2 regions of the Pseudomonas sp. GL_135 genome follow, and region 2 is predicted to be linked to the other one. Evidence: predicted binding sites of a transcription regulator. Region 2 holds the regulator's gene; the other holds the start of a gene.

Region 1 (14,789 bases), 2.0 Mb from region 2:
GCACGCGCGCCAGTGACTCTACACGATAGCCCTGACCGTCCAGTTCGGCGCGGCCGCCCTGGAACGACTTCTCGATCACGATACCCAGACCGGCGACCGTTGCGCCCGCTTGCTTGATGATCGAGATCAGCGCCTGGGACGCCTTACCGTTGGCCAGGAAGTCGTCGATGATCAGCACCCGATCGCTGCTGTTCAGGTGACGGGTAGAAATGGCGATGGTGCTTTCGGTCTGCTTGGTGAACGAATACACCGACGCGGAAAACATGTTTTCAGTGAGGGTCAGCGACTGATGCTTGCGCGCGAAGATCACCGGGATGCCCATCTTCAGACCGGTCATGACTGCAGGGGCGATGCCCGACGCCTCGATAGTGACGATCTTGGTGATGCCGGAGCCTGCGAACAGCGCGGCGAATTCGTCGCCGATCTGCTGCATCAGCACCGGGTCGATCTGATGGTTGAGAAACGCGTCGACCTTCAATACCTGATCGGAAAGCACGATGCCTTCTTCGCGAATTTTCTTGTGCAGTGCTTCCACGTGGGTGGTCCTCAGAGCGCGATGTGCGCGAAATAAACGTTATCTTTTCAGCATGGCGCGTATGTCCGCCAAGGCTGTGTTGCCGCGTACGGCTTTGACTTCGACGGGCGTGTCATCGTTGCCTTCCCAAGCGAGATCGTCCGGCGGCAGTTCGTCGAGGAACCGGCTCGGCAGGCAGTCGATGATTTCGCCGTACTGCTTGCGCTTGGCCGCAAAGGTGAACGCCAGCGTCTGCCGCGCGCGGGTGATGCCCACGTAGGCCAGGCGGCGTTCTTCTTCGATGGTGTCGGCCTCGATACTGGAGCGGTGCGGAAGGATTTCCTCTTCCATGCCCATGATGAACACGTAAGGAAACTCCAGGCCTTTGGAGGCGTGCAGGGTCATCATCTGCACGCCTTCGGCGCCGTCTTCCTCTTCCTGCTGACGTTCGAGCATGTCGCGCAGGACCAGCTTGCCGATGGCCTCCTCGATGGTCATGCCGCCTTCTTCGTCTTTCTCCAGGGTGTTCTTCAGGGCCTCGATCAGGAACCACACGTTGCCCATGCGGTAGTCGGCGGCTTTGTCGCTGGAGCTGTTCTGACGAATCCAGTTTTCGTAATCGATGTCCATGACCATGCTGCGCAAAGCAGCAATCGGGTCCTGCGTCGCGCATTGCTGGCGCACGCCGTCCATCCAGTGCTTGAAGCGTCTGAGGCGGTCGGTGAAGCGGGCGTCCAGATGCTCGCCCAGGCCGATCTCGTCGGTGGCGGCGTACATCGACACCTTGCGCTCGGTCGAGTAGTTGCCCAGCTTTTCAAGGGTGGTCGAGCCGATTTCGCGACGCGGCACGTTGATCACGCGCAGGAAGGCGTTGTCGTCATCCGGGTTCACCAACAGGCGGAAATAGGCCATCAGGTCTTTCACTTCCTGACGTCCGAAGAAACTGTTGCCCCCGGACAGCCGGTACGGAATCTGATGGTGCTGCAGCTTCAGCTCGATCAGCTTGGCCTGATAGTTACCGCGATAGAGAATCGCGAAATCGCTGTAAGGCCGGTCGGTGCGCAGGTGCAGGCTGAGAATTTCGATGGCCACGCGCTCGGCTTCGGCGTCTTCGTTCTTGCAGCGAATCACGCGGATTTCGTCGCCGTGACCCATCTCGCTCCAGAGTTGCTTCTCGAACGCGTGGGGGTTGTTGGCGATGAGCACGTTGGCGCAGCGCAAGATGCGGCTGGTGGAGCGGTAGTTCTGCTCCAGCATCACCACTTTCAACGACGGATAATCGTCCTTGAGCAGCATCAGGTTTTCCGGCCGCGCGCCGCGCCAGGCGTAGATCGACTGGTCGTCGTCACCCACAACGGTGAACTGGCAGCGCGTGCCGATGAGCATTTTGACCAGCAGGTACTGGCTGGCGTTGGTGTCCTGGTATTCGTCGACGAGCAGGTAGCGCACTTTGTGCTGCCACTTTTCCAGAATGTCGGCGTGCTCCTCGAACAGCTTCACCGGCAGCAGAATCAGGTCGTCGAAATCCACCGCGTTGTACGCCTTGAGCGTGCGCTGGTAGTGGCTGTAGACGATGGCGGCGGTCTGCTCCTTGGGGTTGCGGGAATTGGCGAGGGCCTCGGGCGGCAGGATCAGTTCGTTTTTCCAGGCGCCGATCATGTTCTTGATCTCGTCGACGCCGTCGTCGCCCGAGTATTCCTTCTGCATGATGTCGGTCATCAGCGCCTTGACGTCGGTCTCGTCGAAGATCGAGAACCCGGGCTTGTAGCCCAGACGGGCGTGTTCCTTGCGGATGATGTTCAGGCCCAGGTTGTGAAACGTCGAAACGGTCAGGCCGCGTCCTTCGCCAGCGCGCAAAAGGGTTCCGACACGCTCTTTCATCTCCCGCGCTGCCTTGTTGGTAAAGGTCATGGCGACGATGTACTGGGCTCGGATGCCGCAGTTCTGGATGAGGTGGGCAATCTTGCGTGTGATCACGCTGGTCTTGCCGGAGCCAGCGCCGGCGAGCACCAAAAGAGGGCCGCCGACGTAGTTCACGGCTTCCTGTTGCCGGGGATTGAGTCGGGACATGGGGAAAAATGGGGCTGCCTGGAAAAGGGCGGGCATTTTAACAGGGTCAGCGGATTGTGCAGCCACCGTCCGACCCTGTGATGCGCCGCGCTATCTATATTTCGCCGTTTTGTTACATTTGCGTATTGCGGATGATTCTCGCGTTTGACGACCCTCATTCGAGGGTGCGCCAAGGTCTTTACGTTTGTGTGGGGAGTTAGCTTGTCTACGCCTGTCGAACCCTTGCGTTTGCTGCTTTTGGCGGACTCGCCCGAATGGCCGGCATCGTTGCGCGAGTGCCTGGCGCCGCTCGGAGACGCCGCTGTCCTTGAATGCGCGTCGAGCTGGGGCGCTGTTGGCCATCAAGCAGACCTCGCAGTCCCCGGAATCCTTTTCACCACTGAAGCCCTTCAGCCCGCCGCCGGCCAATGCAACTGGCCCACCGTATTGCTTTTTGACACAGAGCCGGAGGAAGAGCCCGTCGGTGTCAGCGACTGGCTGGTGCGCGACGCGCTCACTCCGCAGGCCTTGCGCCGCTGTCTGCGTCATGTGCGCGAACGGGGCGTGCTGGAAACCACACTCAATCGCCTCGCCGAGCAAGATCCCCTCACCGGCATCGCCAACCGACAGGGCTTCCAGACGCTGTTGGCCGCCCGGCTCGCCGAGTTCGACGGCCGAGGTCTGGCGCTGGGGCATCTGGACCTGGACAACTTCCGCCGCGCCAATGACGCGCTGGGCCATCAGGCGGGGGATCGGCTGATCCTGCAAGTGGTCGCCCGGCTGAAAGGCCAGCTGGAGGCGTGCGATCAACTGGCGCGACTGGGCAGCGATGAATTCGCTCTGCTGATCGACACACGCCGCGCTCCAGAACGGGCGGAGTCCATCGCCGAGCGCATTACCGAAGCCTTGTCCGAACCGTATTGGGTCGACGGCGAAAGCCTGTTGATCGGTTGCAGCCTTGGCATCGCTTATGCGCGCCTTAACGGCGGAGCCGATCCGTTGATGTGGCACGCACACATCGCCATGCAGCAGGCCAAGGGCACTCAAGGCTGCACCTTTCATGTCTTCAACGAACGCATCAACCGCAATGCCCGCAGCCTCGCCGATCTGGAAAGCGAGCTGCGACGGGCCTTGCGTCGCGATGAGCTAGAGCTGCATTACCAGCCACGCCTGTGCCTGAATACCGGGCACATCCTGGGGCTGGAGGCACTGGTGCGATGGCGCCACGCCGAACGCGGTTTGCTACCGCCGAGCGAGTTCGTGCCGCTGGCTGAGCAAAGCGGGCTGATCGTGCCGCTGGGCTATTGGGTCATCGCCCGTGCCCTGCGCGACATGCAGGCCCTGCGCGAAAAAGGCGTGCCGCCGCTGCACATGGCTATCAACCTGTCGTTCCGCCAGTTCCAGGACAACCAGCTGCTTGCGACGCTCAGCCGCTTGATCGCCGACCGCGGCATTGACGCGCAATGGCTGGAATTCGAACTGACTGAAACAGCCGTCATGCGCCGCAGTGACTTGGTCAAACAGACCATGGACGCGCTAGGACGCCTGGGTGTGCGCTTCTCGCTGGACGATTTCGGCACCGGGTTTTCATCTTTCGTGCACCTCAACAGCCTGCCGATCACGCTGCTGAAGATCGACAAGAGCTTTGTTGGTGAAATGGAGCAGCGTGAGGAAAACCGCAAGCTGGTCCACGCGATGATCAACCTGGCCCACAACCTCAGCCTCGAAGTGGTGGCCGAAGGTGTCGAAACTCCTGAGCAGTTGGCATTGCTGCGCAGCTTCAATTGCGATCAGGCTCAGGGCTTTTTGATCAGCCACCCGCTGGCATTGCCGGAGCTGATGGAGTATCTGGCGATAGATCAGAACAAAGGGATTGCGCTGCAGAGCCAGTGAGCGGCGGCGCAGTATTCCCACATGCTTTGGGCAGATTCTGTAGGAGCGCGCTTGCCGCAAACGCAGTGGGTCAGCAGTAAAATCCATCTATGTGGGAGTGAGCTTGCTCACGAAGAGGCCGGTACATCCGCTTCATCTTCAGCGGCTGAAATGCCGCCTTCGCGAGCAAGCTCACTCCCATAGGGACTATGTGTGCCGTCCATCCCTCAGCCCATCACCACAACGCCCGTCGCCTCTTTGCGCAGCAGTCGCGCCGTCTTGCGCTCGAATGCCCAGGTCAGTGCCACCGCTGAGCAAAGCAAGCCAATCGCCAATCCCCACCACACACCCACCGCGCCCTGATTCGCGAGAAACCCGAGGCCCCACGCCAACGGCGCGCCGACCACCCAGTAGCTCGCGAGTCCGATCAGGAATGTGGTCTTGGCGTCCTTGAATCCTCGAATGGCGCCCATGGCGATGGTCTGCGTGCCGTCGAGGATTTCGAACCATGCTGCGATCGCCAACAGCTTCACCGCCAGCTCGACCACGCCTTGGTATTTCGGGTCGTTGACGTCGACAAACAGGCCGATGACCGCGTGGGGTGCGACCCAGAACAGAATGCCGAACGACAGCATCAGCAGCCCGCCGAAGCCAATCCCCATGCGTCCGGCGGTGCGCGCCAGCAGCAGATTCCCTGCGCCGTAGTGCAAACCGATGCGCATGGTCACCGCGTAGGAAATCCCGACCGGGACCATGAACGCCATCGATACCGATTGCAGGGCAATCTGGTGCGCGGCCATCTGGGTGCTGCCCATGGCGCCCATGCAGAACGCCGCAAAGGTAAACAGGCCGACTTCCACCGCATACGTACCGCCGATGGGCAGGCCCAGACGCCATAGCTCTTTCAGGCAGCTGCGCGAGAGTTTCATCAGTTCGTTGTGAAGGGGATACGCCGCGTAGGCGCTGTGATAACGAATGTGCAGCGCAAGCGCCAGCGCCATGGCGTTGGTGACAATGGCCGTGACGAGGCCAATGCCCATCAGGCCCCAGTGCGGCAGGCCGAACAGCCCGTGGATGAACGCATAATTGAGCCCGAAGTTCAGGGCTACGCCCACCAGACTGATCACCATTACCGGGGTGGCACGCCCCAGTGCGCTGGTGAAACCGCGCAGGGCCATGAAGCTCAGCAGGCCAGGCAGCGCCAATGGCAGCGTGATCAGGAACTCACTGGCCATGTGCACGTTAGCCTCGTCCTGACCGAAGTGCAGCAGAATCGGCTCAAGGTTCCACAGGATCAGCGCAGCAACCAACGCCATGCCCCATGCCAGCCACAAGCCGGCCTGGGTCAGACGGGTGACCCCCGCGTGATCATTCGCGCCCTTGCGAATCGCAACCAGCGTGCCGACCGCCGCCATGACACCGACGCAGAAGAACGACACGAAGTTGTAGCTCGCCGCGCCCAGCCCGCCACCGGCCAGGGATTCCGGGCCCAGCTTGCCCATCATCACGGTGTCGGTGAACACCATCAGCATGTGCGCCATTTGCGAAGCAATCAGCGGCCCGGCCAGACGCAGGATGATCCACAGTTCTTTGAAAGCGTGCTGGTGCATGGTCTTTGCGCTCGGGCTACGGGTGTTGGCAGGCTGGTCATTGTGGGGATCGCGGCGCAGATGCACAAAGGGATAAATCCGATCACTTGCATGAGTAAAACTCATCCTGGCATTTCTACAGTAGAGTGACTGCCGTTGCCCGACTCCCCGAGGAGCTACGCCGATGTCTCGCACTCTTCCGCCGCTGTATGCCCTCCGCGCGTTTGAAGCCGCAGCGCGACACAGCTCGTTCACGCGCGCCGCTGAAGAACTGTCGATCACCCAGAGTGCCGTCAGTCGGCATATCCGCACCCTGGAAGAGCACTTCGCCTGCCGTCTGTTCCGGCGCAACGGTCGCAATCTTCAGCTCACCGAGGCCGCACGGGAATTGCTCCCGGGCGTACGTGAAGGATTTTCCGCCCTGGAGCGAGCGTGCAGCGCGTTGATGGCGGAGGAGGGCATTTTGCGCATGAAGGCTCCTTCAACCCTGACCATGCGCTGGCTGCTGGCGCGGCTGAGTCGTTTTCGTCATCTGCAAGTGGGTAATGAAGTCCAGCTGACTAGCGCGTGGATGGACATCGACAGCGTCGACTTCACCCAAGAGCCGTTCGATTGCGCGGTGTTGCTCAGCCACGGGCATTTCCCGCCAGACTGGGAGGCGACCTACCTGTTCCCGGAATGGCTGATTCCCGTGGGCGCCCCGACGCTGCTGGATGACGCGCCGTGGGACGCGGAACGGCTGGCCGGCGCCGAACTGCTGCACCCCACACCCGATCGCCGCGACTGGCGCCGATGGCTGGAGCGCATGGACTTGTCTGACCGGGTCTCGCTCAAGGGCGGGCAGGTATTCGACACGCTTGAGTTGGGCATGATCGCGGCGGCCCGGGGTTACGGCGTTTCGATGGGTGATCTGCTGATGGTGGCGGAGGACGTCGCTCAAGGCCGACTCAGCCTGCCGTGGCGCACCGCAGTCGTCAGCGGCGAGAACTATTATCTGGTATGGCCCAAGACCCGACCGGGCGGAGAGCGTATGCGCCGGCTCAGTGACTTTTTGCAGGGTGAAGTGCAGGCGATGGAGCTGCCGGACGTGACGATTCTGGAGTAAGCCGTGGAGCGCAGCCTTATTAAAAAGGGCTGCCGAGACTGTCAGAAAAGGAAATAATTCCGTCCTTAAAAGGTGTAGGACTCAAGTATTTCGTTTGTCGGCCGAAGGTTTAAAGCAGAGCCGGTTCACCTCAATCGGTTCATCGATCCCCTCTATTAGATTCGTCCGAATGGTGTTCCTGAGCTCAGGACGGTCCAGTCGTTCGGCAAGGAGCTCCAATGTCTCAGCCTCGCGCCCGAATTGCCTCGCAACTCGGCATCGCCCTGGCCGTTATTCTGGCCGTCGTCATCAGCGGCAGCACGCTGTTCGCCTTGCGCTCACTGGACTCGGCTAACCTGGTCATTCGCGAAGAGCACATGAGCAGCGAAGCCCGGTTGCTGGCCGACCAGTTGAACACGTTCCACAGCACCCTGCGTGACAGCACCCAGCGTTTAAGCGGTCTGTTTGAAAAGCGCTTTTCGGGCGGTTTGAGCGTCCAGGCCGATCAACAGATCGCGGTTGCAGGCGTGCAGACCCCTGCGTTACTGCTCAACGGTACGGCATTGAACAACGACTTCACGGAAGTCGATGATTTCAAGAAAATGACGGCCGGCGTGGCGACGGTCTTTGTGCGCAGCGGCGACGACTTCGTGCGCGTCAGCACATCCCTGAGCAAGCAGGACGGCTCACGCGCCCTCGGTACCTCGCTGGATCACAAGCATCCCGCCTACGACAAGCTGCTCGCCGGTCAGGGATACGTCGGTCGCGCGCTGTTGTTCGATCGTCTGTACATGACGCAGTACAGCCCGGTGCGTGACGCCAGCGGCAAGGTCATCGCCGTGCTGTTCGTCGGCTTCGACTACACCGACGCGCAGAAGGCGCAGTTCGACAACCTGAAGAACTTCCGCATCGGTTCCACCGGCTCGCTGGCTCTACTCGACGAGCAGGGCAAATGGCTGGTGGCACCAGCGGGCGTGAAAGACCTGGATCAGGCAGGCACCACTCTTGCCGAGTTCGCCAAGACGCCAGGCGTTGGGCGGTTCTGGCAGGACGCGGGTGAAGACTTCTACACCGTCGGCGAGAAGTTTGCCGGCGGCCCGTGGACGGTTCTGGCGACGATGCCCAAGGATGAAATCAGCGCAGTGACCTGGAGCGTCGGCACGCAACTGGCCATCGGCAGCCTGCTGGCGATGCTGATCGCTGTCGCTGCCGCGATCTGGCTGCTGCGCAGCAAGCTGCGGCCGCTGTCGGCGTTGGTCAGTCAGGCGGAAGCGTTGGGTGCCGGTGATTTGAGCGCGCGCCTGAACGTTTCCAGCCATGACGAAATTGGTCAGCTGGCGGGTAGCTTCAACAAGATGGGCCAGGCGCTGGAAACCATGGTGTCCCACATCCGCACGGCGGCGCTGGAAGTCAGCAGCCGAGCCAACGCGTTGTCCGGCCTGTCAGGCGGCGCTTATGAGGGGATGGAGCAGCAGTCCGGCGAAATCACCAGCATGGCCGGTGCAGTGGAAGAGTTCAGCGCCACGGCCCTGACCATCGCCGACAACATGGGCACCACCGAACGCATGGCCCAGGGCAATGCCCAGCAGACCCGCATCGGCCGTACGTCGATGGAGGAGGCGTCGGCCTCGCTGGAGCAAATCGCAGGCTCGCTGAGCAGCACTGCGACGGTGATCGATACCTTGGGCCAGCGCTCGCAGGAGATTGGCGGGATTGTCAGCGTCATCACCTCGATCGCCGAGCAGACCAACCTTCTGGCCCTCAATGCCGCCATTGAGGCAGCACGCGCTGGTGAGCAAGGCCGTGGTTTTGCGGTGGTAGCCGATGAAGTCCGCAGCCTGGCATCTCGTACGCGCCAGGCCACCGACGAAATCTCCGGCATGATCAGCAGCATTCAGCAAGAGACCAGCAATGCCATCAACACCATGCAGCAAGGCAACGCACTGATGCAGGAAGGCCTGTCGCGCAACGCCAAAGTCGCTGCAGCGCTGGCCCAGATCGACGAACAAAGCCGCTCGGCCGGTGAGCAATTTACGTCCATCACCACGGCTACCCAAGAGCAGAGCAACACCGCAACGCTGCTCAGCGCCAACCTGCAAAGCATCGCCCTGGCGAACAGCGAGCAACGCGAAGTCGTGTCCAACCTGGCGATCACGGCTCAAGAGCTGAATGCCGTTGCGTCTGACTTGCAGAAGGAAGTGGATCGGTTTCGGTGAGGCTGGAGCGCTGCTGAGCCGCCAGAGCCAACCAGTGTAGGTGTGAGCAAGCCCAATCTCATCAAGCAACACCGCAGATGTATCTGGCAATACACGAGTTGTGGGAGCGAGCTTGCTCGCGAAGAGGCAAGAACATCCGCCAAATATTCAGCGGTTGAGATGCCGCCTTCGTGAGCAAGCTCACTCCCACAGATGTTGCACATTCTGCGCGACAGTGCGGTGCTGAACGAAGGGTTATCTCCCGCCGTGGCATGTTGTATGCGGTTTCAATTCGACGAAGGCCGATACTGCAAAGCTTCTGCAATGTGGCAACGCGCGATGGCGTCCACCTTCTCCAGATCAGCCAGCGTGCGCGCGACTTTCAGCAGGCGGTGGGCGGCGCGCAGGGACAGGTTCAGGCGTTCACACGCGTTCTCGAGCCAGGCTTCATCTTCCGGCAACAGCGCGCAGTGTTGACGCAGCGCGGGCAGATCAAGGAATGCGTTGGCACAGCCCTGGCGCCGTTGTTGGCGTTGTCGGGCTTCGGAGACCACTTCCGCTGCGCTGGCGCTTTCACCCTTGCTGTCTGCAGTGGCGGCCAAGGAGGTCGTTTCCCGAGCGACCGTCAGATGCAGGTCAATCCGGTCGAGCAGCGGTCCGGACAGCTTGTTGCGGTAGCGCTGAATCTGATCGGTTGAGCAGCGGCAACGCCCGGTCGGCTCGCCGTGATAACCGCACGGGCAGGGGTTCATTGCCGCGACCAGTTGAAAGCGCGCCGGAAAGCGCACCCGATCCCGCGCCCGGGAAATCACGATGTGGCCTGACTCAAGGGGCTCACGCAGCACCTCCAGCACCCGCCGATCAAATTCCGGAAGCTCGTCCAGAAACAGCACACCGTGGTGCGCGAGGGTGATTTCGCCAGGTTGCGGGCGACTGCCGCTGTAGGATTTCTAATTTGCTGCGACACCGCCATACTAGGGCCCTTGCACCATCAGCACAGCGTTCAGCAATAGCTGCGACGCATTAACTAAATAGCTGCGACGGTCCTATCAATGGTCGGAAATAGCCGCGACAAAACTAAATCGGGGTCGGTTCGCCCCATCAAGCCCACAAAAAGAAGCGTCTCCGGCGTGTTTCCATTCCGCGGCGAAGGTGGCATCCCCTACGAGTCCACGCTGGAGCGGGATTTCATTGTCCGTACGGAATTCTCCAAGGATGTCCGTAATATCACCTCTCAGCCGGTTAGCATCCCTTTCATCAGCAACGGGCGTCCTTACAAATACACCCCAGATTTTCTCGTTCACTTCAATCTCGGAAATCGAGACCTCGACAACTGGTCCAAGCCGTTGCTGGTTGAGGTAAAGCCCGAGGCCGAGTGGCGCAAGAATTGGCGAGCATGGCTTCCCAAGTGGAAAGCTGCTTGGCGGTACGCAAGCGAGCAGGGCTGGGTCTTCCACATCCATGACGAAACGAGAATTCGGGATACCGCGCTGCACAACATCAAGTTTCTGGAACGTTATGCACGAATGACTTTTGAGCCAGAAGACAGTGAGTGGATTATCGGCACAGTACGGGAGATGGGCGTTGCGCCCGTCCACTACCTGCTGGCATTGCACTCCTGCGACCGGTATCGAGGCGAGGGGATCAGTCATCTCTGGCATCTCATTGCTACAAGACGGCTTCTCTGTGACATACGCCTTCCTTTGAACAATTTCCTAGAAGTTTGGGTGGCGTGATGGTCGACAACGATTCACTTGATGCCCAGCTCACTCCCTACAAGCCTGACCGGCTCCAGGTAATAATTGAGGTCGGGGCGGTGGTCGCTCACGGCGATTCTGCTTACCGTATTTCACAGATCCTCGACTTTCGAACTGTGGTGGGGATCGAACTGGAGTCAGGTAAAGCTGCTGCGTTGCCCATCGACGGCTTACGAGCGATCAAGCGCGAGAAAGTCGAGGGGCTCTACGCCAATTACGACATGGCGCTGATTGGCAGCGAAGACTGGGCTGAGGCGCAGAGGCGCTACGCTGCCATTGAGCCGCTTCTGGGGAGCGTGGTTATCGGTCGGCGAGACGTCGAAGCCAGAAGCGCCGCGGTTGGCGTTGATGTCGCGACCTTGTATCGCTGGATAAAGCGTTACAAGGAGTGGGGTGAGAAGCTCGCTCTTATTCCGCGGAGGAGGGGGTGGAAGGAGGGCAACTCACGCCTTTCGGATGAAGCCAATAGAATCATCGAAGATGTCATTACTAATTATTTCCTTAAACCTCACCGCCCAACGGTGTTATCGACAATCGACAAGATCGTCGAAACCTGTGAAGCCGCGCAGATCACTCCGCCTGGAGCAACTGCGATCCGGGCACGAATTAAAGGTGTCCCAGATAAGGCTTACCTACGCGGCCGAGGTTATACGGAATTGGCTCGGAACAAGTACACGCCGACGCCTGGCTCATTTCCGGGGGCGGACTATCCCCTTGCCGTTGTGCAAATCGACCACACGCCCATGGATATCATCTTGGTTGATGATCTTCACAGGCGTCCTATTGGTCGGGTGTGGATCACCTTCGCGATTGATGTGTATTCTCGGATGATCACGGGCTATTACCTTTCCTTGGATGCACCCGCGGGGATATCGGTGGCAATGTGCGTTGCTCATTCCGTTCTCCCCAAAGAAAACTGGCTGATTGCCCATGGGGTCACCGGAGAATGGCCAGTTTGGGGGATCCCCAAGATTTTGCATGCCGATAACGGTCCCGATTTTCAGAGCGAAGATGTCAAGCGATCGTGCTCCAACATCGGTATCGAAAACCAGTTTCGCCCCGTGAGGCGCCCCCGTTACGGAGCCCATATTGAGCGCCTGATGGGAACGTTCGCGCAAACTTTGAAAGACATGCCCGGTAGAACCTATAGCAATCAAGCCGATCGCGCAGGCTACGACTCCGAGAAGCATTCGGCGCTGACCTTTGACGAGTTCGAAACGTGGCTGGTTAGAGAGATTCTGATCTACAACGAAGCATATCACTCGAAAATCTACATGAGCCCTAGCCGGAAGTGGCACATTGGGATATTTGGCAACACAGATCAGGATCCTCTGGTTGGTATACCTCCAAGACCAACTGATCCGTTTACGCTGCAGAGGGATTTTTTGCCTTCGTTTGAGCGCACCGTCCAGCATTACGGTGTCCAGATCGACCTAATGTACTACTCCGAAGCCTTGAGGCCGTGGATCAATGCGAAGGATAAGCACACGGGTAAAGCGCGGACATTCATCTTCCGTCGTGACCCTCGAGACATCAGCTACATCTGGTTTTTTGATCCGCTGCTCAAGCAGTACTTTAAGATACCGTCGTCGAACCAGGCATTTCCTGCCGCAAGTATCTTCGAGTTCAAAGCCGCGAAGAAGCGTGCGGTCGACGAGGGGCATGCCGCTATAAACGAGCCGCTGATCAAGCGCTACATCTTGGAGAACCGAGAGCTCGTCGCGAATGCTGAGGCCCATACGACTAAGACTAGACGTCAGGCCCAGCGCAACCGAAACCATGCCAAGGGCAAGACGCCGGCTCAGCCAAGCCCGCAGATTATCAAGATCGCGCCTGCTCCAACGAGCGGCTTCCAGAACTTGGTGATCGACGGTGATCTTGAAGGGTTTGGGGACATTTCATGACTAAGTCCGATCATATTCATCCGGAATTCCGGGCCGTCATGCTTAAGACCTCTCAGGGTCGTATCGATTTCCTCCACGAGCCGCGCTGGATTGGCTATCCCTCCGCTCAGAAGTTGATCGACCTCATGCACCATCTGATGACCGTGCCCAAGCGTCCCAGGATGCCGAACCTGTTAGTTGTCGGCAGCTCAAACAACGGCAAGACGACCATTGTCGAGCGATTTGAAAAATTGCATGGGACAGGTTACGTGGACGCTGACGGAGAATCAGTCAAACCTATTATCTCAATCGAGGCTCCTCCTTCCGCAGATGAGCGCTCACTTTACTGCGCAATCCTTGAGCAGTTCTGGACGCCCTACAGACCGACCGATGTGGTTCCCAAACTTCGTTTCCAAGTCATTCACCAAATGCGCGCAAACCAAGTGAGGCTGCTGATCATTGACGAGTTTCACTCAATGCTGGAAGGAACGGCTATGAAGCAACGGGAGATCATGAACGTCATAAAGTTGCTTTGTAATGAACTCATGATTCCTGTGATCGGTGTGGGGACCGAGGACGCTGTCAGGGTGCTACACACTGATGCTCAGCATGCGAGTCGGTTCGACGTTTTCAATTTGCGCAACTGGACATTGAATGTTGATTTTCAACGTTTCTTGAAAGGGTTTGAATCCGTGCTGCCGCTGCAACAGGCTTCAGGGCTGGCTCATCCCGATTTGGCCAATCGGCTGCACGCGATCTCGGAGGGAAATACCGGTAACCTGCACAGGCTACTGATTGAATGCGCTATGGAAGCAATTCACTCGGGTAAGGAAAAAATCGACGCCGATATCATCCAGAGCAAGTCATGGGTACAGCCTACTCGTGGCATCCGGGAATTGCTGTAGTCAATCCACGGTGGCCCAAAGCGCAGAGTCTGCTGGCGGATGAGCTGATATCTTCCTGGCTCATCCGTAACGCGTTTGCGCATGGCTGCTCACCCATGTCGCTCACCGGGACTATCTGGCCTGGCTGGAGATGTTGGACTATCGATCTGGACCGAGGGATCCCTGACAGTAGACTCTTGCCTCTGTCGAAAATGACAGGGATAGCTGTTTCAGACATCTATTCGTCAACACTCCGTACCATCGCTCAAGCACTAAACCCCGCGCTTGATCACCACAAAGGCGTATGGCCTTGGATTCTTGGGCTCGGAATCCGCAACCGTCGCCACTCCGGCGGATTGCAGTGCTGTCCTCTTTGCTTAGCTGAACGGGTTCCCTATTACCGACTATCCTCGCGACTGGCTTGGCACACGTGCTGTGAAAAGCATCAGGTGAGACTCATAGACAGGTGCCCTGAGTGCGAGGCACCATTACAGCCTCACCTGTTGGAGCAGGTGGATTTGGATTGCGGGCATTGCCATCGCTGCCACCTCCCCTTCAAGACTCATTCTGACAGTTTGGGATTTGCCGCCGGAGCACTCGCCTTTCAGCGTGCAGCAGATGACGCAATGCATGGTCTGGCATCTGAAGACGATCCCAACTGTGATCCTGGCGAGTGGTTTTATCGCGCGCGTTTTATCATTGGCATACTGAGGGTTTCCGCGGTGAATGGCTCAAAGCCGTTCGCAGCTTTTCGGGAGGCGTTCCATCTCGGTGCTGTTGCTCGACCAGATTCTGGTCTCCCCATTGAACTGCTCTCCATTGCGGAAAGAATGGAGTTGCTGTCTGCGGCCTGGAAGGTCATGGATATGGGGGCACATCAACTGTACGAGGCTATTACGGCTTGCTCACCACCTCACTATTCCTTACGGATACCGGCCGGCGAGATTCCACTACCCTTGCAA
Region 2 (14,789 bases):
TCCCCGAATTACCCACCCAAGACGACTCCATCCCGGACTCCCTGGAGCGCGAGCAGCAGGGGAGTCAGCTGGACCGCTGTCTGGAAACCCTTGAAGAAGCACAGCAACGCTATATCCGCGTGGCGTTCTTCGAGGGTTGCTCCTATGCCGAGCTGGCCGAGCGCCACGGCATCGCGCTGGGGACGATGAAAAGCTGGATTCGTCGCGGGCTGCTTCGACTGCGTCTGTGCCTCGGCCTATGAACGAGCCTCCTGTGCCTCCCGACGAGACCCCGGACCTGCTGATCGCAGAGTACGTGCTGGGCGTGCTCAGCCGCGAAGAGCGTGAGCGGGTGGAGGCGATGATTGCGCTGGACCCTCGCCATCAACGCGCGCTGGTGCAATGGCAGGCGCAGTTCGCCGAGTGGCTCGGGCAATTGCCGGCGTCAACTGCTCCGGGGGGTACGTGGGCGAGGATTGAGCAGCGCTTGTTTGCGGATGCCAGCCATTCGCCGTCGCGGGCGTCAGGCTGGTGGAACAACCTTGGGCTCTGGCGCTGGACGACCGCTGCACTGGCTGCCGGGTTGCTGGCATCGGTGCTGGTCCTTCAACAGCCTCTTCCGGCACCTACCCCGGGGCCGGCTTTGTTGGCACGTCTTGAACAACCGGACGGCACGACGCTGTTTGCCGCCACGATCCATACTGACCGGCGAGGCGTGCTGTTCGTTAACACGCAACACGCCGACTGGTCGGGCAAAAGTGCCGAGGCGTGGGTAATCCCCGCCGATGGCAAGCCTCGCTCGCTGGGCCTGTTGCCGGCCAATGCTTCCGCGACGTTGAACGTAACGCCGCCACTGGCTGATCTGCTCGCCACCGGCGCGGTACTTGCCGTCACCCTTGAGCCGTTGAACGGATCACCGAGCGGGCTGCCGACCGGACCAGTCGTCGCCCAGGGGAAAATATCTTCACTTTGATGCATCCGTTCCCGCGTCTGCTTCGTATCTCTCTCACCTTCATCCGAAGGACCGAAGAATCCGGGAGAACTACCATGTTGACCCTCGCCAAACGCATCGCCGCTGTCTCTTTCGCTGCCCTCTGCCTTGCTGCATCGCCAGGCTTTGCCGCCGACACCGTCATGGTGGGGGGCGCTGCCATGTACCCCACCAAGACCATCGTCGAGAACGCCGTCAACTCCAAGGACCACACGACCCTGGTGGCGGCGGTCAAAGCTGCAGGTCTCGTGGACACCCTCAACGGCAAAGGCCCGTTCACCGTGTTCGCCCCCACCAACGAAGCTTTCGCCAAACTGCCTGCCGGTACTGTCGATACCTTGGTCAAGCCTGAGAACAAAGCGGACCTGACCAAAATCTTGACGTACCACGTCGTCGCCGGTACCCACACCGCCAAACAATTGATGGCGGACGCCAAAATGAACGGCGGCAAAGTGATGCTGAAAACCGTACAAGGCGAATCCCTCACCGTGATGCCCCATGACGGCAAGCTGTGGGTGATGGACGCCAAAGGCGGCAAAAGCGCGGTCAGCATCGCTGACGTAATGCAGTCGAACGGCGTCATCCACGTCGTTGACTCGGTGCTGATGCCGTAACCGCTGATGCAATGGCTGCCTCATTTCTGAAGTAACGGCAGTGGCCCCCGGTGGACATCGAGTGTGTCCACCCGGGGCGCCGGCCTGGCCCCGACACGGGCGCATGCCATTTTACTGATCTTGCTGCCAGACCCGCGTAATCCCCCCTCGATCACCCCGCAGATTTATTTTCAATTCGCTGCATCCAGTTCGTTCTCCCCCGGGTAGTACAAGAAGTAGCGATGGCTGCTGACCTGTTTATCTAATGGAGAGATGGCATGAACGCTAAAAAATTACTGGGCTCGTTCGGTGTTTCGTTGGCAGCTACTTGCCTGTTGGCCACGGCGCCAGCGGCTTATGCGCAGATGGTGTTGCCTGATGCAGTGAAGGTGCCGGACGGTCACAAGATCGCGATGGAAACGGTGGGCGTGGGCGAGATCACCTATGAGTGCCGCGACAAGCCCAACGCTGCGGGTCAGACCGAATGGACGTTCGTCGGCCCGAAAGCGGTGTTGAATGACCGCGACGGCAAGCAGGTCGGCACCTATTTTGGGCCACCGGCGACGTGGCAGGCCGCTGACGGTTCGAAGATCACCGGCACCCAGCTCGCTGTCGCACCTGCCGGGACGGGCGATATTCCGTATCAGCTGGTCAAAGCCAACCCTGCGGAAGGCAAGGGCGCGATGAGCAACGTCAGCTACATCCAGCGCGTGGCGACCAAAGGCGGTGTCGCGCCGAAGATGGAGTGTTCGATGGCGACCAAGGGTAAGCAGGAAATTGTGAAATACCAGGCGGACTATATTTTCTGGGCCGCCAAGTAGACCAACGTCCCACGTCATGCCGCGTCGCTGATGCACAAATTCATCTACGCTGCACCGACGCAACCCCGGCCTTTGGGTCGGGGTATTTCTTTTCGTTGGCGGTTGAACATTTTGTCCTTACCTGAAGACTGTTTTGACTACGAAGCCTGTCTGGCCGCCTGTGCCAAGGGCGAGCGACGGGCCTTGCACGACCTCTACACCCAGGAAAGCGCACGTCTGATCGGCGTCGCCAAGCGCATCGCCCGCAGCGACGCGCTGGCGGAGGACATCGTGCATGACGCCTTCATTAAAATCTGGACCCGCGCGGGTAGTTTCGACCCGACGCGAGGCTCTGCCCGTGGCTGGATCTTCAGCCTGACACGGCATCTGGCGCTGAACTTCATGCGGGATAATGCGAACACCCTTCAGGTCAGCGAGCAGAGCGAAAACGCACTGCTGGCCGAGGCTGCACTGGGGTGCGCAACCGACGCCGACACCTTCGAATACAGCGCCCGCTCGGGTCGTATTTACGGATGCCTTGAACAGCTGGAACCGGCGCGGCGCAACTGCATTCTTCATGCGTACGTCGACGGCTACTCGCACTCGGAAATAGCGCAGAAAGTGGGCGCGCCGCTGGGCACCATTAAGGCCTGGATCAAACGCAGTCTGGTGGCATTGCGGGAGTGCATGGAATGACAAGGTATCCGTCAACAGACAGTGCCGACGAGCTGGACGCGCTGGCCAGCGAGTACGTGTTGGGCACACTGCCGGCCGAGCAACGGCTCGACGTCCAGAACCGCCTCGGCACGGACGCTGACTTGCGCGCAGCCGTGGACGCATGGGAAGGGCGCTTGCTGGCGTTGACCGAACTTGCCGAACCGCAGACCCCAGGCCCGCAGTTGTGGAGCCGGATTGAGCGCAGCGTCAGCAGCGATGACCGCCGAGCCCTCTTACAGGCGCCCGCCGTGAAGTCGCGTTCATGGTGGGATCTGCTGCCGTTGTGGCGCGGGCTGGCGGGCGCAGGACTCGTCGCGACGCTGCTGCTCGCCACAATGCTGGTGACCCGGACAGCGCCGGTGAACCCCACAACTTACCTCGTGGTGCTGGTCGCTCCACAAAACCAGGCTCCCGGCTGGGTGATCCAGGCCAATAACCCGGAAGAGATCCAGCTGATACCCCTGGGCGCCACCCCAGTCCCCGCCGACAAAGCCCTCCAGTTCTGGACCAAGGCCGACGGCTGGCAGGGCCCCGTGTCCCTGGGCCTGGTCAAACCCGGCCAGACCCTCTCCATCCCCGTAAACAAACTGCCGCCGCTGCAGGCCAACCAACTCTTCGAACTCACCCTCGAAAACCCCAACGGCTCCCCGACCGGCAAGCCGACCGGCCCGATTCAATTTATTGGGCGGGCGGTGAAAGTGATCTGAGCCAGAAGACGCGGGGCGTCTAGGGCGGCGTTCCCACGCGGAGCGGGGGAACGATCGGCCAATCATCTAGCGTCTGGAAGGCCGCTTTCGTGAGCAAGCTCACTCCCACATGAGCGTCGTTTGCCCTTGATGATTAGCGGTGTCACATCTGACGCTTCCCGGCTGAAGCCGGTCCCACAAAAAGCAGTGCGTGCATTCAGTGAAATGGGTGGTGGCCACACTGGCCTCTTCCCGGCTGAAGCCGGTCCCACAAAAAGCAGTGCGTGCATTCAGTGAAATGGGTGGTGGTCACACCGGCCTCTTCCCGGCTGAAGCCGGTCCCACAAAAAGCAGCGCGTGCATTCAGTGAAATGGGTGGTGGTCACACCGGCCTCTTCCCGGCTAAAGCCGGTCCCACAAAAAGCAGCGCGTGCATTCAGTGAAATGGGTGGTGGCCACACTGGCCTCTTCCCGGCTAAAGCCGGTCCCACAAAAAAGCAGCGCGTGCATTCAGTGAAATGGCTGGTGGTCACACAGGCCTCTTCCCGGCTAAAGCCGGTCCCACAAAAAAGCAGCGCGTGCATTCAGTGAAATGGCTGGTGGTCACACAGGCCTCTTCCCGGCTAAAGCCGGTCCTACCAAGCGTAAGCGCGCTTTTGATCTTCATGCACAAAAGGTCCAGACACCACAAAACGCGACTTGGGTGCAGGCCGAACGCAGACGACGCGGAGTGGGCCGAGCCGCATGGATGCGGCGAGAGCGCCGTCAGGACATGGATGTCCGTTCGGCGCGGGCCCACGGAGCGTCGTCGGAGTGAGGGAATCCCGACGGAGGAGGGACCTAGCCAGGAGCAGGCACCCTTGGTTACTTGGGGTGCTTTTCCAAGTAACTCGCCGAAGGCGAAACCGAGGCCGTTAGGCCGACGCTTGTGATCTTGGCGCGCTAAGCCACGACGCAAATCCCAATTCTAAATACTGGCACTCTGATATTTTCAGTCCACTCCCAAATGTTGGACCCCTTCTTGCAATAACCCCGATACAACGCTTCGGCGTCAAAAGATTGATTTAACGCGCAGGTGCCCATCGGTGGAACGCTCACAACTCATCTCCCACGCCAGAACCGGATTGATCGGCCTGGGCCGTGGACAACTTGGCGTCCCGCTACTGCTCCTCGTCATGCTCGCCATGATGATGCTGCCCATGCCGCCGTTCCTGCTGGACGTCTTCTTCACCTTCAACATCGCCCTGTCCATCGTCGTCCTGCTCGTCTGTATCTACGCCCTGCGACCCCTCGACTTCTCCGTATTCCCGACCATCCTCCTCGTCGCCACCCTGCTGCGACTGGCCCTCAACGTCGCCTCCACCCGCGTCGTCATGCTCCACGGCCAGGACGGCCACGCCGCCGCCGGTAAAGTCATCCAGGCGTTCGGTGAAGTCGTCATCGGCGGCAACTACGTCGTCGGTATCGTCGTCTTCGCCATCCTCATGATCATCAACTTCGTCGTCGTCACCAAAGGTGCCGGGCGCATCTCCGAAGTGAGCGCGCGCTTCACCCTCGACGCCATGCCCGGCAAACAGATGGCCATCGACGCCGACCTCAACGCCGGCCTCATCGACCAGCCTGAAGCCAAGCGTCGTCGCCTCGAAGTCGCCCAGGAAGCCGAGTTCTACGGCTCCATGGACGGTGCCAGCAAATTCGTCCGCGGTGACGCCATCGCCGGCCTGCTGATCCTCTTCATCAACCTCATCGGCGGCATGCTGGTGGGCATCCTGCAACACGGCATGACCTTCGGCGACGCCGGCAAGGTTTACGCGCTGCTGACCATCGGTGACGGTTTGGTGGCGCAGTTGCCTTCTCTGCTGCTGTCTACTGCCGCCGCGATCATGGTGACCCGTGCGTCCGGTTCGGAAGAAATGGGCAAACTGGTCGGGCGCCAGATGTTCGCCTCCCACAAGGCACTCGCTGTCTCTGCCGGGATCATGATCGTCATGGGCCTGGTTCCGGGCATGCCGCACTTCTCCTTCATCAGCCTCGGGCTGGTGGCTGCTGGCGGCGCTTACCTGCTGTGGAAGAAAGAGAACCAGGTCAAGCTCGCCGCGGTGCAAGAGGTCAAGCGTCAACAAGAGCTGCTGCCGTCGCCGACCCGGGCGCAGGAATCCAAGGAACTGGGCTGGGACGACGTCACCCCGATCGACATGATTGGCCTGGAAGTGGGCTACCGCCTGATTCCGCTGGTGGACCGCAATCAGGGTGGTCAGCTGCTGGCGCGGATCAAGGGCGTGCGCAAGAAGCTCTCCCAGGAGCTGGGTTTCCTCATGCCGACCGTGCACATCCGCGACAACCTCGACCTGGCGCCCAGCGCCTATCGCCTGACCCTCATGGGCGTGACCCTGGCCGAAGCCGAGATCTACCCAGACCGCGAACTGGCGATCAACCCCGGTCAGGTATTTGGCAGCCTCAACGGCATCACTGCCAAGGACCCGGCGTTTGGTCTGGAAGCCGTCTGGATTGAAATCAGCCAGCGGGCTCAGGCGCAATCCCTCGGTTACACCGTGGTGGACGCCAGCACGGTGGTGGCAACCCACTTGAACCAGATTCTCTACAAGCACTCTCATGAATTGATTGGCCACGAGGAAGTCCAGCAATTGATGACCCTGCTGGCCAAGGGATCGCCAAAACTGGCGGAAGAACTGGTGCCGGGCGTGCTGTCCCTGTCGGCCCTGCTGAAGGTGCTGCAGGCGCTGCTTGCCGAACAGGTGCCGGTTCGTGACATCCGCTCCATCGCTGAAGCCATCGCCAACAACGCCGCGCGTAGTCAAGATACCGCCGCGCTGGTGGCTGCGGTACGGGTCGGATTGTCCCGCGCAATCGTCCAAAGCATTGTCGGCATTGAGCCGGAGCTGCCTGTGATCACCCTTGAGCCAAGGTTGGAACAGATCTTGCTAAATAGTCTGCAGAAGGCAGGTCAGGGTCAGGAAGAAGGCGTTCTCCTCGAACCGAGCATGGCTGAGAAACTTCAGCGCTCGTTGATCGAAGCGGCGCAGCGTCAGGAGATGCAGGGGCAGCCGGTTATTTTGTTGGTCGCAGGTCCGGTTCGCGCCATGTTGTCCCGCTTTGGACGGTTGGCTGTACCGAATATGCATGTTTTGGCTTATCAGGAAATTCCTGACAATAAGCAAGTCACCATCGTAGCGACTGTCGGGCCCAACGGCTGAGGTAGTGAGTCATGCAAGTTAAGCGTTTTTTCGCCGCCGATATGCGACAAGCCATGAAACTGGTTCGCGATGAGCTGGGCGCTGAAGCTGCCATCATCGGGAACCGGCGGATCGCCGGCGGCGTGGAACTGACCGCCGCTCTGGATTACAAGTTGTCTGCACTGGCGCCGCGTGTGCCGAACGTCGAACTCGAAGAAGAATTGCGCAAGACCCAGTCGCGCATCGTCACCGCTCAAGCTGAGCTGACCCACCGCAGCGAGCTGGACACTGTCGCCAATCGTCAGTTGTTCGCCGGCCTTGCGATGGATGACAGCAAGCAGATCGAACCGACGCTGGAAGAACCGTTTCGCCCGTCGATCCACGCCGCTGTGGCCGCCGAACGCGCCGAGCGCAACGCCGAGCCGGCCGTGGGCGACCGCGCCTACGAAGCGATGCGCTCTGAATTGAACGGCCTGCGCGAACTGCTGGAAGTCCAGCTGGGATCGCTGGCCTGGAACCAGCTGCAAGGCAGCCGTCCGCAGCAGGCCAATCTGTGGCGCCGTCTGCAACGCGTCGGCCTCTCCGGCCCGCTGTCCCGCGATCTGCTGGCGATGGTGCCGGACTCGAATGATCAGGCCCACACCTGGCGCATGCTGTTGGCCCACCTGGCCCGGATGATTGCCACGCCCGATGTGGAGCCACTGGAAGAGGGCGGTGTGATTGCCATGGTCGGTCCTGCCGGCATGGGCAAAACCACCACGCTGGCTAAACTGGCAGCCCGATATGTGTTGAAATACGGCGCGCAAAATATCGCGCTGGTGAGCATGGACAGTTTCCGCATTGGCGCTCAGGAACAGCTGAAAACCCTGGGCCGGATCCTCAATGTACCGGTTACCCACGTCGACCCGGGCCAGTCCCTGGCTCAGGCGCTGGAGCCGCTGTTGCGCAAGCGCGTGGTGTTGATCGACACCGCCGGCCTGCAAGCCAGCGATCCGGCCCTGCGTCTGCAACTGGAAACCCTCGCCGGCCGTGGCATCAAGGCGCGCAACTACCTGGTGCTGGCGACAACCAGCCAGAAGCAGGTGCTGTCGGCGGCTTACCACAGTTATAAACGTTGCGGCCTGGCCGGGTGCATCCTGACCAAGCTCGACGAGACGGCCAACCTGGGCGAAGTGCTCAGCCTGGCCGTGACACACGAACTGCCTGTGGCCTATCTGACCGATGGCCCACGGATACCGGATGATCTGCATTTGCCGCGTCGGCACCAGTTGGTGAGCCGGGCTGTCAGTGTGCAGATGCAGGAGGAGCCAAGCGAGGAAGCGATGGCGGATATGTTTGCGGATCTTTATCACAGCACCGGCAAGCGCGCGGGCTAGGTGAAGAAAATGACAGTGGAATTTTCCTGCATCGATGGTCTGCCAGGCATTGTTCAGACACTGAACGTGCAGCCCGACATGTGGCTTAGGTCTAAGCAAGACAAGGTAAACAATTAACATGGGCAGCATGCATCCCGTACAGGTTATCGCGGTGACCGGTGGCAAAGGTGGCGTAGGCAAGACCAACGTTTCAGTGAATCTTTCACTGGCGCTGGCCGAGCTGGGACGTCGCGTCATGTTGCTGGACGCCGATCTGGGTCTGGCCAACGTCGACGTATTGTTGGGGCTGACCCCCAAACGCACCCTGGCTGATGTCATCGAAGGGCGGTGCGAGCTGCGCGATGTCCTGCTGCAAGGCCCGGGCGGCGTCCGCATCGTGCCGGCGGCGTCGGGCACCCAGAGCATGGTCCACCTGACCCCGGCGCAACATGCCGGGCTGATTCAGGCGTTCAGTGACATCGGCGACAACCTCGATGTGCTGGTCATCGATACCGCCGCCGGCATCGGCGAGTCGGTGGTGAGCTTCGTGCGCGCCGCCCAGGAAGTGCTGCTGGTGGTGTGCGACGAGCCTACGTCGATCACCGACGCCTACGCCCTGATCAAACTGCTCAACCGCGATTACGGCATGAACCGCTTCCGCGTCCTGGCCAACATGGCCCAGAGCCCGCAGGAAGGGCGCAACCTCTTCGCCAAGCTGACCAAAGTCACCGACCGCTTTCTCGACGTGGCCCTGCAATATGTAGGCGCCGTGCCGTACGACGAATGCGTACGCAAGGCCGTGCAGAAACAGCGCGCCGTGTACGAAGCGTTTCCGCGTTCCAAATGTGCGCTGGCGTTCAAGGCGATCGCACAGAAAGTCGACACCTGGCCGCTGCCGGCGAACCCGCGCGGTCACCTGGAATTTTTCGTAGAACGCCTCGTGCATCAAACCAGCGCAGGGCCCGTCTCATGACAGCAAGTGGCTATCGCATGTACAGCAAATCGTCCAAAGACTCCCAGTATGAGCTGATCGAGCGTTATGCCCCGCTGGTCAAACGAATCGCCTACCACTTGCTGGCGCGTCTGCCGGCCAGCGTGCAGGTCGAGGATTTGATCCAGGCGGGCATGATTGGCTTGCTCGAGGTCTCGACCAAATACGACTCCACCAAAGGGGCCAGTTTCGAGACGTACGCGGGTATTCGTATCCGTGGCGCGATGCTCGACGAAGTGCGCAAGGGGGACTGGGCACCGCGCTCGGTCCACCGCAATACGCGCATGGTCAGTGACGCGATTCGTTCAATCGAAGCAAAAACCGGCCGTGACGCTAAAGATCACGAGGTTGCTGCCGAACTTGAAATGAGTCTCGACGATTATTACGGGATTCTGAACGATACCCTGGGCAGCCGCCTGTTCAGTTTCGACGACCTGTTGCAGGACGGCGAACACGAAGGGCTGCACGAGGACGGCGCGAGCCAGTCCCTGGAACCGTCGCGGGATCTGGAAGACGAGCGCTTCCAGGCTGCGCTGGCCGAGGCCATTGCCAACTTGCCGGAACGTGAACGCCTGGTGTTGTCGCTGTATTACGACGAAGAGCTGAACCTCAAGGAAATCGGTGAGGTTCTGGGTGTCAGCGAGTCGCGGGTCAGCCAGCTGCACAGTCAATGCGCGGCGCGGTTGCGCGGTCGCCTTGGCGAGTGGCGCGCACGTTCCTGAATCAGGCGCGGGCCGCGAGGCCTGCGTGTTGCTTGTAAGACCGGCTGTGCAGGACGTGAGCGGGAAGCAAAAGAGACATGGCAGGAGTCGGTCGAACCGGGTCGTGGATGATCCGGTTTCGCTGCGCTCGTCCCGGTCGATTCCACCCCTTTTCATGTTCGGCGCAGCCGGTATTGATTGAATGCGCGTTCAGGTGCTGAACGCGTTAAAGACTGCTTGGAGGTCGAATTGGACAAGAACATGAAAATCCTCATCGTTGATGACTTCTCAACGATGCGGCGGATCATAAAAAACCTGTTGCGTGACCTTGGGTTCACCAACACGGCCGAAGCAGATGACGGACTCACCGCATTGCCGATGCTGCAAAGCGGCGCCTTTGACTTCCTCGTCACTGACTGGAACATGCCGGGCATGTCCGGCATCGACCTGTTGCGTCAGGTGCGTGCCGACGAGCGTCTGCGCAGCCTGCCGGTGCTGATGGTCACTGCCGAAGCCAAGCGCGAGCAGATCATCGAAGCCGCTCAGGCCGGTGTGAACGGCTACGTGGTGAAGCCGTTCACCGCGCAAGTGCTCAAAGAGAAAATCGAAAAGATATTCGAGCGCGTCAATAGCTGATGTCCGCTGCGAGGGCGCTATGGATTCCAAAGATTCGACAATGGGTGACTTTGAGTCAACCCTGAAGAAACACGCACAAGAGCTGGTCGCGAGCCTTGAAAAAGGCAAGTTCGGCGACGCCGTGCAACTGATCCATGAGCTTAACCAGACCCGCGACCGTGGCCTGTATCAGGAAGTCGGCAAATTGACGCGCGAGCTGCACAGCGCGATCGTCAACTTCCAGATCGACCCGAACATGCCGCAGGCCGAGGAGGTCTCCCAGATCACCGACGCCACCGAGCGGCTGTCGTACGTGGTCAGGCTGACCGAAAACGCCGCCAACCGGACGATGGACCTGGTGGAGCTGAGCACGCCGCTGATGCACGGGCTGACTGACGACGCCAAGTCGTTGAGCGCCGATTGGGGACGCTTCATGCGCCGCGAGATCAGCGCCGAAGAGTTTCGTGATCTGGCCCGCCGCGTCGATGTGTTCCTGACCCGCAGCGAGAAGGAGACCACCGAGGTCTCTGCGCACCTGAACGACATTCTGCTGGCCCAGGATTACCAGGACCTTACCGGTCAGGTGATCAAGCGCGTGACCACGCTGGTCACCGAAGTCGAGCGCAATCTGCTCAAGCTGGTGCTCATGGCGAGCCAGGTGGACCGCTTCGCGGGCATCGAGCACGACCAGGAAGTGTTCCGTCAGCAAAAAGAACAAGAAAAACTTCACTCCAAGGGTGAAGGTCCGCAGATTCATGCCGATAAACGTGAAGACGTTGTATCCGGACAGGATGATGTTGACGATCTGCTATCCAGCCTCGGATTCTGATTCGGTCACTCTGTTTCGGACTTCAGGTTTTCTGTGAAAGTGGCTGCTGGACCCGCGCGCCAATGCTTCGACGAAAGCAATGCGCGCAGGCCGTCAGTGCAGCCTCCGGATCGGTTTGACGGTTAATTTTAGGAGCACCCCCCAATGAGCTTCGGCGCCGATGAAGAAATCCTTCAGGATTTTCTGGTAGAGGCCGGCGAGATTCTCGAGCTGTTGTCAGAGCAGTTGGTCGAGCTGGAAAGCCGGCCAGATGATGCGGACCTGCTCAATGCAATTTTTCGCGGTTTTCACACTGTAAAAGGGGGCGCCGGCTTCCTCCAGCTCAACGAGCTGGTTGAATGCTGTCACATCGCCGAGAACGTGTTCGACATCCTGCGCAAGGGTGAACGTCGCGTTGACTCGGAGCTCATGGACGTGGTGCTCGAAGCACTCGACACCGTCAACAGCATGTTCGGTCAGGTGCGCGAGCGTTCCGCCGTCACCCCGGCCACGCCTGAATTGCTGGCCGCGTTGGCCCGCCTGGCGGAGCCGGCCTCGGCCGAAGAAATCGCTGCAGCACCGGTGGTTGAAGAGCCGGTCGCTGAAGCGCCGTCCGAAGACATTACCGATTTTGAGTTCGAACAGCTTCTGGATTCGCTGAATGCTGTCAAGGCCCAGGCGGCAGGGGCGCCTGCGCCGGCTGCACCTGCACCAGCAGCGCCCGTGGCAGCAGCGCCCGTTGCAGCAGCACCTGCGGCACCGGCTGCTGCGCCCACCGGTAATGCGGCCAGCGATGAAATCACCGACGCCGAATTCGAATCGCTCCTCGATCAGCTGCATGGTAAAGGCCAGTTCGCCGTCGATGCGGTGCAACCGCCGGCCGCTGTAGCGCCGTCTGCCGCACCGGCCAGTGATGAAATCACTGACGACGAATTCGAGTCGCTGCTGGATCAGTTGCACGGCAAGGGTTCGTTCTCGCCGGATGCCGTGGGTGCCGCTGCTAATGCTGCCGCTGCACCTGTCGCATCGGTTGCGCCAGCTGCAGCGTCGAAAGCTGCAGCGTCGGACGAAATCACCGACAACGAATTTGAAGACCTGCTGGATCAGTTGCACGGCAAAGGCAAGTTTGAACCTGCCGTCGCTGCCGCAGCACCTGCGGCTGCACCGGCCACTAAGCCAGAACCCGCTGCCAAAGCTGAACCGGCGAAAGCGACGCCTGCTGCCGCCGCTCCGGCGAAAGCGGCTCCTGCCGCTGCGCCTGCCCCGGCTCGCGCTGCCGCTCCCGCGCCTAGCGAAAAACCGCCGTCTGAAGCGGAAACCACCGTGCGCGTCGACACCGCGCGGCTGGACGAAATCATGAACATGGTCGGCGAGCTGGTGCTGGTGCGTAACCGCCTCGTGCGCCTGGGCGCAAACAGCGCTGACGAAGCCATGTCCAAGGCCGTGTCCAACCTGGACGTGGTCACCGCTGACCTGCAGACCGCGGTCATGAAGACCCGTATGCAGCCGATCAAGAAAGTGTTCGGCCGCTTCCCGCGACTGGTCCGCGATCTGGCACGTCAGCTGAAGAAAGAAATCAGCCTTGAACTGGTGGGTGAAGAAACCGACCTGGACAAGAACCTCGTCGAGGCCCTGGCCGACCCGCTGGTCCACTTGGTGCGCAACGCGGTCGATCACGGTATCGAGTCGCCGGAAGAGCGCGAGGCCTCGGGCAAGCCCCGCAACGGTCGTGTGATTCTGGCGGCCGAACAGGAAGGCGATCACATCCTGCTGTCGATTTCCGATGACGGCAAAGGCATGGACCCTGCGGTCCTGCGCGCGATCGCGGTCAAGCGTGGCGTGATGGACAAGGACGCAGCGGATCGCCTCAGCGACACCGATTGCTACAACTTGATCTTCGCGCCGGGCTTCTCGACCAAGACCGAAATTTCCGACGTGTCCGGCCGTGGCGTGGGCATGGACGTGGTGAAAACCAAGATCGCCCAGCTCAACGGCTCGATCAGCATCGATTCCACCAAAGGTCTGGGCTCGAAGATCATCATCAAAGTGCCGCTGACCCTGGCGATCATGCCGACGCTGATGGTCATGCTCGGCAATCAAGCCTTCGCTTTCCCGCTGGTCAACGTCAACGAGATCTTCCACCTGGACCTGTCGACCACCAACGTCGTCGATGGTCAGGAAGTGGTGATCGTCCGCGACAAGGCGCTGCCGCTGTTTTACCTCAAGCGCTGGCTGGTCAGTTCGGCGGCCCACGAGGAGCAACGCGAAGGCCACGTGGTGATCTTGTCGGTCGGCACCCAACGCATCGGCTTTGTGGTCGATCAGTTGGTCGGCCAGGAAGAAGTGGTGATCAAGCCGCTGGGCAAGATGCTGCAAGGCACGCCGGGCATGTCGGGCGCTACCATCACCGGTGACGGCCGCATCGCTCTGATTCTCGATGTGCCAAGCATGCTCAAGCGCTACGCGGCACGCCGGATCGGTTAAGCAGGATCGGCTTCAGCAGGGCGGCTTGCGATGTTCTGTAGGACCGGTTTTAGCCGGGAAGGGGCCGGTGGGGATACTCTGGATTTTTCGGTGTGACACCCGACGCCTTCCCGGCTAAAGCCGGTCCCACTAACGGCATGCGGAGGGCGCCTTGCGAGGTTTTTTAGTGGGACCGGCTTCAGCCGGGAAGAGGGCAGGGTGAACACCCTTGATTATGGGGTGTGACATCTGACGCCTTCCCGGCTAAAGCCGGTCCTACAAATAGACCCGGTCTCGTTTCAAGCGCGAAAAACGGTCTCACTGGCCTGTCTCGTCTCGCCAATGTGACCCAAGCTACGTGATTCAGGGCGCGCCGACCTTCAGGGTGACGCGCGCTCTTTGGAGTGTTTATGGCAGTCAAGGTTCTCGTCGTGGACGATTCGGGTTTTTTCCGACGTCGTGTCTCGGAAATTCTCTCTTCGGATCCCACGATCCAGGTGGTCGGTACTGCCACCAATGGCAAGGAAGCCATTGAACAAGCCCTGGCCCTCAAGCCCGACGTGATCACCATGGACTACGAAATGCCGATGATGGATGGCATTACCGCGGTCCGTCACATCATGCAACGCTGCCCGACCCCGGTATTGATGTTTTCCTCACTGACCCACGAAGGCGCCCGAGTGACCCTCGATGCGCTGGACGCTGGCGCGGTGGATTTCCTGCCGAAAAACTTCGAAGACATCTCGCGCAACCCCGAGAAGGTCAAACAGATGCTGTGCGAGAAAGTCCACAGCATCTCCCGCAGCAACCGTCGTTTCAGCGGTTACGGCAGCACGCCTTCTGCCACGTCGGCACCGGCGCCATCTGCTGCGCCCGCTGCACCGCGCAGCACGGCT

What was found. The regulator FliA, encoded in region 2, starts transcription of late flagellar genes. The targets are predictions, from matches to a motif close to CTAAAGTTTNNNNNNNNNNNGCCGNTAA.
Region 1: AC3ISG_RS24245 (methyl-accepting chemotaxis protein) is a predicted target of FliA. The motif match lies at 7,210-7,237, and genes of this name have one in related genera.

What each region holds. Positions count from the first base shown of each region.
Region 1 is NZ_CM174408.1:5,471,211-5,485,999, reverse strand. It holds gene AC3ISG_RS24270 (xanthine phosphoribosyltransferase) at 1-535, opposite strand, end outside; gene rep (DNA helicase Rep) at 575-2,584, opposite strand; gene AC3ISG_RS24260 (putative bifunctional diguanylate cyclase/phosphodiesterase) at 2,786-4,456, shown strand; gene AC3ISG_RS24255 (NorM family multidrug efflux MATE transporter) at 4,663-6,045, opposite strand; gene AC3ISG_RS24250 (LysR substrate-binding domain-containing protein) at 6,209-7,129, shown strand; gene AC3ISG_RS24245 (methyl-accepting chemotaxis protein) at 7,348-9,324, shown strand; partial or broken gene AC3ISG_RS24240 (ATP-binding protein) at 9,591-10,241, opposite strand; gene AC3ISG_RS24235 (heteromeric transposase endonuclease subunit TnsA) at 10,356-11,039, shown strand; gene AC3ISG_RS24230 (Mu transposase C-terminal domain-containing protein) at 11,039-12,964, shown strand; gene AC3ISG_RS24225 (TniB family NTP-binding protein) at 12,961-13,848, shown strand; partial or broken gene AC3ISG_RS24220 (TniQ family protein) at 13,809-14,273, shown strand; gene AC3ISG_RS24215 (hypothetical protein) at 14,454-14,789, shown strand, end outside.
Region 2 is NZ_CM174408.1:1,816,450-1,831,238, forward strand. It holds gene AC3ISG_RS08270 (sigma-70 family RNA polymerase sigma factor) at 1-242, shown strand, start outside; gene AC3ISG_RS08275 (anti-sigma factor) at 254-952, shown strand; gene AC3ISG_RS08280 (fasciclin domain-containing protein) at 1,027-1,584, shown strand; gene AC3ISG_RS08285 (DUF3455 domain-containing protein) at 1,842-2,384, shown strand; gene AC3ISG_RS08290 (sigma-70 family RNA polymerase sigma factor) at 2,496-3,059, shown strand; gene AC3ISG_RS08295 (anti-sigma factor) at 3,056-3,787, shown strand; gene flhA (flagellar biosynthesis protein FlhA) at 4,852-6,981, shown strand; gene flhF (flagellar biosynthesis GTPase FlhF) at 6,993-8,336, shown strand; gene fleN (flagellar synthesis regulator FleN) at 8,455-9,288, shown strand; gene fliA (RNA polymerase sigma factor FliA) at 9,285-10,028, shown strand; gene AC3ISG_RS08320 (chemotaxis response regulator CheY) at 10,269-10,643, shown strand; gene AC3ISG_RS08325 (protein phosphatase CheZ) at 10,663-11,451, shown strand; gene AC3ISG_RS08330 (chemotaxis protein CheA) at 11,596-13,914, shown strand; gene AC3ISG_RS08335 (protein-glutamate methylesterase/protein-glutamine glutaminase) at 14,304-14,789, shown strand, end outside.